One region of the Cognaticolwellia beringensis genome, then DNA from elsewhere that is predicted to be linked to it. Evidence: predicted binding sites of a transcription regulator. Region 1 holds the regulator's gene; the other holds the start of a gene.
The links. Region 1 encodes FliA, which starts transcription of late flagellar genes. Its sites were predicted from a motif close to CTAAAGNTNNNNNNNNNNNNGCCGATA; they were not measured.
Positions count from the first base shown of each region.

Region 2: a site for FliA is predicted at 2,101-2,127, ahead of B5D82_RS11575 (DUF5610 domain-containing protein). Genes of this name have one in related genera too.

Region 1 covers NZ_CP020465.1:398,691-403,131, reverse strand. Annotated here, with positions in the region: gene B5D82_RS01705 (chemotaxis protein CheA) at 1-938, opposite strand, end outside; gene B5D82_RS01700 (protein phosphatase CheZ) at 952-1,695, opposite strand; gene cheY (chemotaxis response regulator CheY) at 1,726-2,109, opposite strand; gene B5D82_RS01690 (RNA polymerase sigma factor FliA) at 2,159-2,872, opposite strand; gene B5D82_RS01685 (MinD/ParA family protein) at 2,894-3,736, opposite strand; gene flhF (flagellar biosynthesis GTPase FlhF) at 3,813-4,441, opposite strand, start outside.
Region 2 covers NZ_CP020465.1:2,715,363-2,719,803, reverse strand. Annotated here, with positions in the region: gene B5D82_RS11590 (TIGR03643 family protein) at 1-64, opposite strand, end outside; gene B5D82_RS11585 (GNAT family N-acetyltransferase) at 244-708, shown strand; gene B5D82_RS11580 (helix-turn-helix domain-containing protein) at 930-1,298, shown strand; gene B5D82_RS11575 (DUF5610 domain-containing protein) at 1,436-2,065, opposite strand; gene B5D82_RS11570 (S8 family serine peptidase) at 2,454-4,441, opposite strand, start outside.

The DNA of each region.
Region 1 (4,441 bases):
GTGTCAACCCTAACGGTTGTTTCATTTTGGGCAGCCTTTGCTGGTGCCGGTTTTTTGTCATCTACCGCTGCTTGTTTTGCTGCAGGCTTAATTTCTGGTGCTTTAGGTGCAGGTGCACTTGCCGCTTTCGCAACCGGTTCAACTTTCGCTGTGGGTTTTTCAGCTGCTGGTGTTTGTGCTTGAGGACTTTTCCCTTTGCCGTGCAGTTCATCAAGTAAGGCCTCAAAATCATCATCATTAATTTCATCGGGTGACGTTGAGTTTGCAGGTTTCGCATTTGTTGCGCTTACAGTAGGAGAAAAAGCACCTTGACCATGAAGTTCATCAAGTAATGATTCAAATTCATCGTCTGAAATATCATGACTGTTTGATGTGCTCGGCGGTGCGGAATCAGTAGCACTTGACGTTGGAGCACCACCACCATGAAGCTCATCTAATAAGCGTTCAAATTCATCTTCTGACATTTCGTCACTTGAACTACTATTAGCTAGCTGTGCGCTGGCCTCAGGAGTTGCAATAGGCGTTTCAACATTCGGAGCTTCTTGGCCTTCAGGCTGAGATAAGCGATGAAGTTCGGCTAACAAGCTAGGTGAGGCGCTTGTGAGTGGCTCTTTATTTTGCACTTGCGTGAACATTTCGTTAATCGTGTCAAGTGATTGGAGAATGACATCCATTAACGATGGGGTGACTGATCTTTGCTGATTCCTTAAGGTATCGAAAACATTTTCTGCGCCATGGCAAGCATCCACTAATTCAGCAAGTGATAAGAAACCAGCACCACCTTTTACCGTATGAAACCCCCTAAAAATGGCGTTAAGCAATTCGGCATTATTCGGGTCATTTTCAAGCTCAACTAATTGCTCAGACAAGGACTCAAGTATTTCTCCAGCTTCGATTAAAAAATCCTGAAGAATTTCCTCATCTTGTTCAAATGACATTTAGTAACTCCTATTAAAAACCTAAACTTGATAATAAATCGTCAACGTCGCCTTGATTCGAAACAACATCGTTTCGAGTTTGGCTGTTCATGATTGGGCCTTCGACTAAGTTCTCACCCACTTTGGGTAGGTGATTCGGTTTATTTTGTTCCGATGAAATGCCAAACGCAGTCAACATGCTTATTAAGCTGACTTCAACCTCGCGCACTAAATCAATGACCTTGCGAATGACTTGACCGGTAAGGTCTTGAAAGTCTTGCGCCATCAAAACGTCGGTCATTAAGCGGTGAATTTTATTTGAATCTTTTTCGGTTGTTTTCAGTAGCCCGTCGATATCTATACATAAAGCCTTGAACTCACTGATATTAAGCTCATTGTGCATTAGTTTCTGCCACAGTGGTTTCACGCTACTTATTTGTTGTTGAATTTGATCAACAACCGGAAAAATAGCTTCAACCGCATCCATAGTTTTATTCGCTGCTTCTTCCGTGCGGCTAATAACAAAATTTAACCTTTCTTTTGCATCTGGGATTTCAGCATTAGCTAAGTCACTCAAACGTGAGTCAATTTGAAAATTATTCAAAGAGTCATGCAATTGACGGGTTAACTTGCCTATTTCTGCAAACAGCTCAGAATTAATCGGACTTTGAATTTCTGCGATTAACTCATCAGCTTTATCTTGTTGATCATTTTCAATATATTCGACCAACAATTTAGCTTGCTCTAATGAAACATGGACACTGGTATTTTTACTCATATGACGGCCTTGCGAAATAAAAATTGATGACTAACCAAGTCGTTCGAAAATTTTATCAAGCTTAGTGTTTAATGTTGCAGCAGTAAATGGTTTTACGATATAGCCATTAACGCCAGCTTGTGCCGCCATGATAATTTGTTCTTTCTTCGCTTCAGCCGTTACCATCAAGACCGGAATATGAGATAAATTACTATCAGCTCTAATCGCTTTAAGTAAATCAATGCCTTGCATACCCGGCATATTCCAATCAGTAACAACAAAGTCAAAATTACCATCTTTAAGCATCGGCAATGCCGTATTACCATCATCTGCTTCTGAAATATTGGTAAAGCCTAAGTCACGTAACAAGTTTTTGATTATTCGTCTCATTGTTGAGAAATCGTCAACAACAAGTACTTTCATATTTTTATCCAAGACACCCTCCGGTGAGAACATTTAAAATTCTACGATATTATTATTCTACTTAACTTTGCCAAGATTGCATACGAGCTTTTAATCGATGCATCGCTTGACTGTGTATTTGGCTTACCCGAGATTCGCTCACATCAAGTACTTGACCTATTTCTCTAAGGTTAAGCTCTTCATCGTAATACAATGACAGTACTAAAGCTTCTCGCTCTGGTAAAGAGGAAATACATTCTGCCAGTGATTTTTTAAAGAAACTATGTTCAATATTAGCATAAGGTTCATCTTGATGATGGCTGTGGGCGACTTCAATAACATCTTTGCTGACACCTAGATCATCAATGCCAAGTATTTTTCCTGAACTGACTTCATTTAGTATCTGATGATATTCATTTATGGTGATATCAAGTTTTTCTGCCACTTCAACATCGCTAACATCGCGCCCATGTTCAGCTTCTAAGTTCTTTATGGCTTCGCTGATCATGCGACTATTTTTATGGACTGAGCGGGGAACCCAGTCACCACGACGAATTTCATCAAGCATGGCGCCACGAATACGAATGCCAGCAAAAGTTTCAAAACTAGCACCTTTGCTATTATCAAAATTATTGGACGCTTCAAGTAAACCTATCATGCCAGATTGAATAAGATCATCAACGATAACACTGGCAGGTAATCGGGCAAGTAAATGATAAGCAATGCGCTTCACAAGCACAGTGTGTTGCTCCAACAGAACCGATTTATCAACACTATAAGTATGTACTTTTACCACTATAGCTCACTTATTTGTTGGTTAATGTTCTAGCAATTGCTCAATAAAAAATTCTAAATGCCCTGACGCTTGCTTCGGCATTGGCCAGCTAATAATATTTTTGGCAAGCGATTTAAAGCCGATTGAAGCTGGTGAATCTGGATATGCTTCGACAATTGCTTGTTGTTTTCTAACCGATTTACGAATATTTTCATCATAAGGGATAACCGCGACAAGCTCTAAAGTAACATCTAAAAATCTATCGGTAACTTTAGAGAGTTTAGCGAATAAGTTTTGGCCCTCTTTCGGGCTGCGCACCATATTTGCCACAACTTTAAACTTGAATAAGCCGTGATCTCTGCTGAGCAGTTTCATTAAGGCATAACAGTCGGTAATTGAGGTGGGTTCATCGCACACAACTAATAAAACATCTTGTGATGCTCGGCAAAAACTTAAGACCATATCGGAGATACCAGCGGCTGTATCAACAATTAAAATATCGAATTTAGTTTGCATATCACTAAAAGCACGAATCAGCCCAGCATGCTCCGATGGGGTTAAATCTACCATCGATTGTGTGCCCGACGTGGCCGGAATAATATTAATACCCGCGGGACCTTGGATAATAATATCATCAAGTTCACATTCGCCGGATAACACATGAGACAAGTTACGTTGTACGCGCAATCCTAGCATGACATCAACATTCGCTAATCCTAAGTCGGCATCAAGCACTAAAACGCTCTTACCTAATTTAGCTAAGGAAATTGCGGTATTTAACGAGACATTGGTTTTACCAACGCCACCTTTACCGCCAGAAACTGCTATGACTTTTATAAGTTGGGGATCTTGCATTTTTCTTAAGCCGCTCGCTTGATCTATCATCTAAGTAACTTCTCTATATAATACCAATTGAAATAAATATTCAATGGATATAACTGCTCTGCCTATTGTAAAGTGACTATACTGCTACGGCTGATACAGGTGTCCGCCAGGAAACAGTTCCTGAGCTTTGAGACTTAATTGCCATTCTATCTGCAAGCGTAACCAATTTCTCAGCATTTGCAACCTTAATATCTTCCGGAACCCTTTGTCCATCAGTAAGATAGCCAATAGCTAAACCATTTTGTAGTGACGTGGTTATAATTTCACCAACACTCAAGCTTTCATCTAATTTCGTATAAATACAGCCTGCCAATGGAATTCGCTTAAAACGCTCAACATTTTCTTGCATTACACGCTGTTGCGTATTGGCTGCTAACACTAAGTAATTGCGAATTCTAACACGAGCATTCGAGATTAAGGTAGTCAAATGCTCTGTTAGGCGCATATCTCTTTGCCCCATGCCAGCAGTGTCTATCAAAATTAATTTCTTTTGTGCAAACTGCTGTAATAGGCTATCTAACTCATTGCCGTCGTTAGCAAGCTTAACTTGGCAACCAATAATGCGACCGTAAGTGGCAAGTTGCTCAAAGCCAGCAATTCGATAGCTATCAGTTGAAATTAATACCACTTGGTCAGCGCCGTGAATTTGTGAAAATCGAGCGGCTAACTTCGCAATAGTCGTGGTTTTACCAACACCTGTTGGGC
Region 2 (4,441 bases), 2.3 Mb from region 1:
ATGGCGTTCGGTCTTCCCAAGCCATTTCTATAATTCTTGATTGATCATCTGGAGACAATGGCATAAAAACCACCTTAAAATTAATATCTAATTAATATCTAATTAAAGTGGTCATACGGCTACTCAACAAAAAAAGACCAATTTTCTCACAATTACTGACGAATATTGTTAAGGTGCTTCATCACAAGCAAGTGGATTAAAATACTCGTTAAATACATTTCAAACGTTGATATTAGGCTCAATATGATAACAAAACTGGATAATTTAAATGAAGCTGTAGCACAGCAGATTTTTACTATTTTTCAACATTCTTATAAAGTTGAAGCTAAGCTTATAGGGTCGATTGATTTTCCTCCACTATCACGCAGTGCTAATGAGATAAAAAACTCAAGTACACAATTTTATGGCTTTAGTGAAAATGAATGTCTCGCTGGCATCATAGAAATTACTATTGATAATAATCTTTTAGATATTCATAGCCTAACCGTAGATCCAAGTTATTTTAGGAAAGGTATCGCCAGCAAATTAATAAACTACGTTATAGCAATAATCAATTGTTCAAAGGCAACTGTAGAAACAGCAGTAGTAAATATACCCGCAATAAATTTATACAAAAAACATGGCTTTATTGAGTTCAAAAGATGGCTCCCATCACATGGAATTGAAAAGCTGGCGATGTCGATGGAAAAGGCAGGTCCAAGCTCTTAAGCTTCGTTCGATATAAATATTAGAAAGTTTATTACAGTCTAACTTAATGCTCACAGATGAAATTTATTATAAAAAAAATCTACGTTCGCTATTCATGTGATACTAGAGTTTACTGTCGCTATCTCCCATAAAATACCGACATTGTCGTGTCATGTCGTGACAATGTCGTATGCTTTTGCTGATAAACCTGTCATAAAGGGATAAAACAGTAGGATAAAACGATGAATATTAAACAACGTCGCTTGGAAAACGGATGGTCACAGGAAGAGCTTGCCCGCCACTCAGGTTTAAGTACTCGTACTATCCAGAGGATTGAGGCCGGCCAGAAAGCAGGGACGGAATCACTAAAATGTCTTGCCGCTGTGTTTGAAAGCTCAATCGACGATTTAAAGCAGGATCAGGACATGATCGAACAAAAAACGACTGTACCGCCTAAGCTTCCCGAAATTAACGCAACTGAGCGAGAGGCAATTAAATTTGCTCAAGCAATATTTAGAAAGCCTAAGAAAGGTCAACCTGATCCGCTTTGGCGCATTGAGCGAGAGGCTATTGATTATGCAAAGCGCCTGTTGAGTAAATTTAAAACATAGCTAATGTCACTGACTGAACAGTCTATTAGCCCTAAAAGTGACTATAGTGGATAACGCTAGTCTTCACTTAAATACGAAATTTCACTCAGTCGTTATATTCTACTATTACCCTTTCACTATTCTCATATTTATAACATTTATGGTTCGAGTTGCTCCGCTTTTTTAGCACTTAAAGCGTCGACAAATGCCTGTAACCCCGATTGCACTAATGCATAGGTTTTATCAATATTTTCACTAACATCACCCTCTAATACTTTTAACCCTCCAAGAATATCTTTCGCTTCAGCAAAACCTTGATCGATGCCACCACTGATAATATCCACAAAAGCTGTCAACGATTCTTCTTCACTCATTTCAGGATTTTGTTCTCGATAAGAAGCTAAAAACTGAGTACTAAAAGAGACAATTCGCTCCGCTGTTGCTTCTGGACTAAAATCAACTCCCGACTCGTAAGCGTCTTCAACACTATCATCAACCCCAGAGGTTTTAAGCGCTTCGTTTATTCCCTGCAAGGCGGTTTTTAATACCAGTGACAGCGGCTGGTCACCAATGGTCGTATTGAATTTCAGTGATGATTCTATAATTGCCGCATTAAGCTGTTTTTTGTTGCTGAGAAAAATAGAGTCTTGCGCTTGGTCAATTTTTTTATCATGCGCAAGGTCTGAAACTTGCTGCCCCATGGGTTTGTTATCTGTTTTGTCCAGTGCTTTTGCTAAAGATCGAACATCTTGGCTATAGGTAGCATCGTTTTTAATTGGAGCGCTCATAAAATTACCTCTGTTTATCAAAGCATATATAAAAGTATCGGCAACATTGAGTATAACTTAAGTATCAAACTGTATATATTTTGGACAACAAAGGGTGCTGAACTTAAGTTCTGAGCAGCATAATAAACTTCTAGTAAGTCTATTATTTATTTGTGCACATTTTCTATCAGTATCGTACGAGTAAAATAATGATATTAATAACGGGAATTGTGAAGAAAAGCTGTTTTATTTTAGCAAGTGAATGAACTAGTAGACTTTAAAAAAAAAGCTACTGAATAAAATCAGCAGCCTTTATATTAATAAGAAGACCGAACAATGGATCATAAAATATCATTTCACTGAGCGGTATTAAGCTTAAATGCTGTTACTCGTTTATAAGCATAAATTCCTAATGTTTTTGACCACGCTTACCTTTACCTTTCGTCTCACAGGTTGTAGCGGCATAGGCCATTTCTACAGTGCCACCAGCATTCATTTGTACTTCATTGACTTTGACATTATCATGTTTTTTATGACAACGATCTATTTCGCCTTGGAAATTCAATGTAGCGGTACCACCCTCAGTTCTTACTACTTTCAGGTCTACACCAGGTACTGGTGATGTGCCGTTGCCATTATTAAAATATGATGAACCGACGGTACCATCGTCATTTTCTATGCCAACAGTTAAGTTTGCTGGTATGAATGGCAGGTCAGCATAAACAAACCAAATATTTGACGTCCCCGTTTCTACCCAAACTTGGAAAGTAGAAGTCGTAGTTTCACCAAAAAACGGTACATTTTCCCATTCATAAATAGTGAACTGTTGTGGTCCTGCATTAAGCACAGCTACGTACCAATTCCCGCCTGCACCAAGATTTAAATCAGCCCAGAACGGCGCTAATATATTATTTGGAGGAGTAGCATTAGGAAGGTCCTGATTTGCAAAGGTAGTAGCTAGACCACTAGCTGTGCCTACTTCAATGGTGCCATTAACCGACCAAATAACACTGGAATAAGTTTGACCATTGTAGTCAAATGGTGGGATATCCAAAATGAATGCACCATCATCACAATTAGCTGGGCAACCAAAAGGTGCAATACCAAATGCTCCTAGCGAGAAGTAACCAAAAGGGGCCGGCGATTGTTGAAGCTCAAGGCCGCCAACATCAAGGTATACACTCCAATCAATTTGATTATCATTTACACTAACAGGAGATGCTTCTGAGCCATTGGTAATTGCGCTGCTCACTGAACCATCAACTAAACTCATGCCATTAGGCAACATATCTGTAATATCAATAACATCAATCATTTGACCATTAGTTACTTTAATTTCATAGTTAAGTACATCACCTTCTTTAGCTGATGCCATATCGACAGTTTTTGACAAGTTAGCCGTTGAACTTCTATTAGTATTAACGGCAATAGGCATATGTAAGTTAACAAAATGATGACCTGATGCTTCTAATTTTAACTCTCCAAAGTTCCAGCCAGTGGGCGCTAATGTGGTGTCAGCAGTGATCGTAATATTGGCACTTTCACCTGGGCGTAGCGAAATATTTTTAGGCGAAACATTTACTTGCATAGTGTCACTGTTACCACTTAGCTTCCAATGACCTTGTCGGTCACCGGTATGCGTGACAACACGCGTCCAGCTACAAGTTCTCACACAATTACTTTCTTGCATACTGGCAATGTTTAAAGTGCGAGGATCTCCACCCGCACTAGGGTCAGCGGCCAGAAAGTTTTCGGGAGTCTCACTTAGCACTAGGCCTGATCGTAATACTTTGTTTAATTGTACTCTACCGGCACCCACATCAAACGGGTCTGCTGGCGTCATCGCGTCATCTTTTAAGAGATGGTTAGACTTAGAAGTCATCATTAAAGCCGACTTTATCTCGTATGGCGTCCAGTCAGTCAACATGCTGACTAAAGCACCACTACCTGCATTATGCGGACTTGACATAGAAGTGCCAGAGAGAAAAGCATATTCTGGAGAAGGTGTGACGCCGTCAGTATTCACTGCCGCCATAATATCTACACCGGGTGCAGTAATATCAGGCTTTAATATATCAAGTGTAGTATTGGGACCACGTGAACTGAAACCAGCGGTGATATCGCCATTTGCATCATCGAGATTGAGTGAATAACCTTGAATAGAACCCATAGTATTTGCATTGGATGCTAACCAATTCTTCAGAACTTCACCATTAGTGAAGCCCAAATGTACCCCGGGTAAAAAGTGAGCATCGCCTACAACAGCCTCGCCGTTAGCCGCGGCATTTACAAGCACAAAACCGCCAGCCCCACCTGCTAGCACATTAGCACCTTTTGCTGTTCGAGCAATCTCACCACGATCACAAACCACTATTTCGCCATTGAAATGTCCTGCAG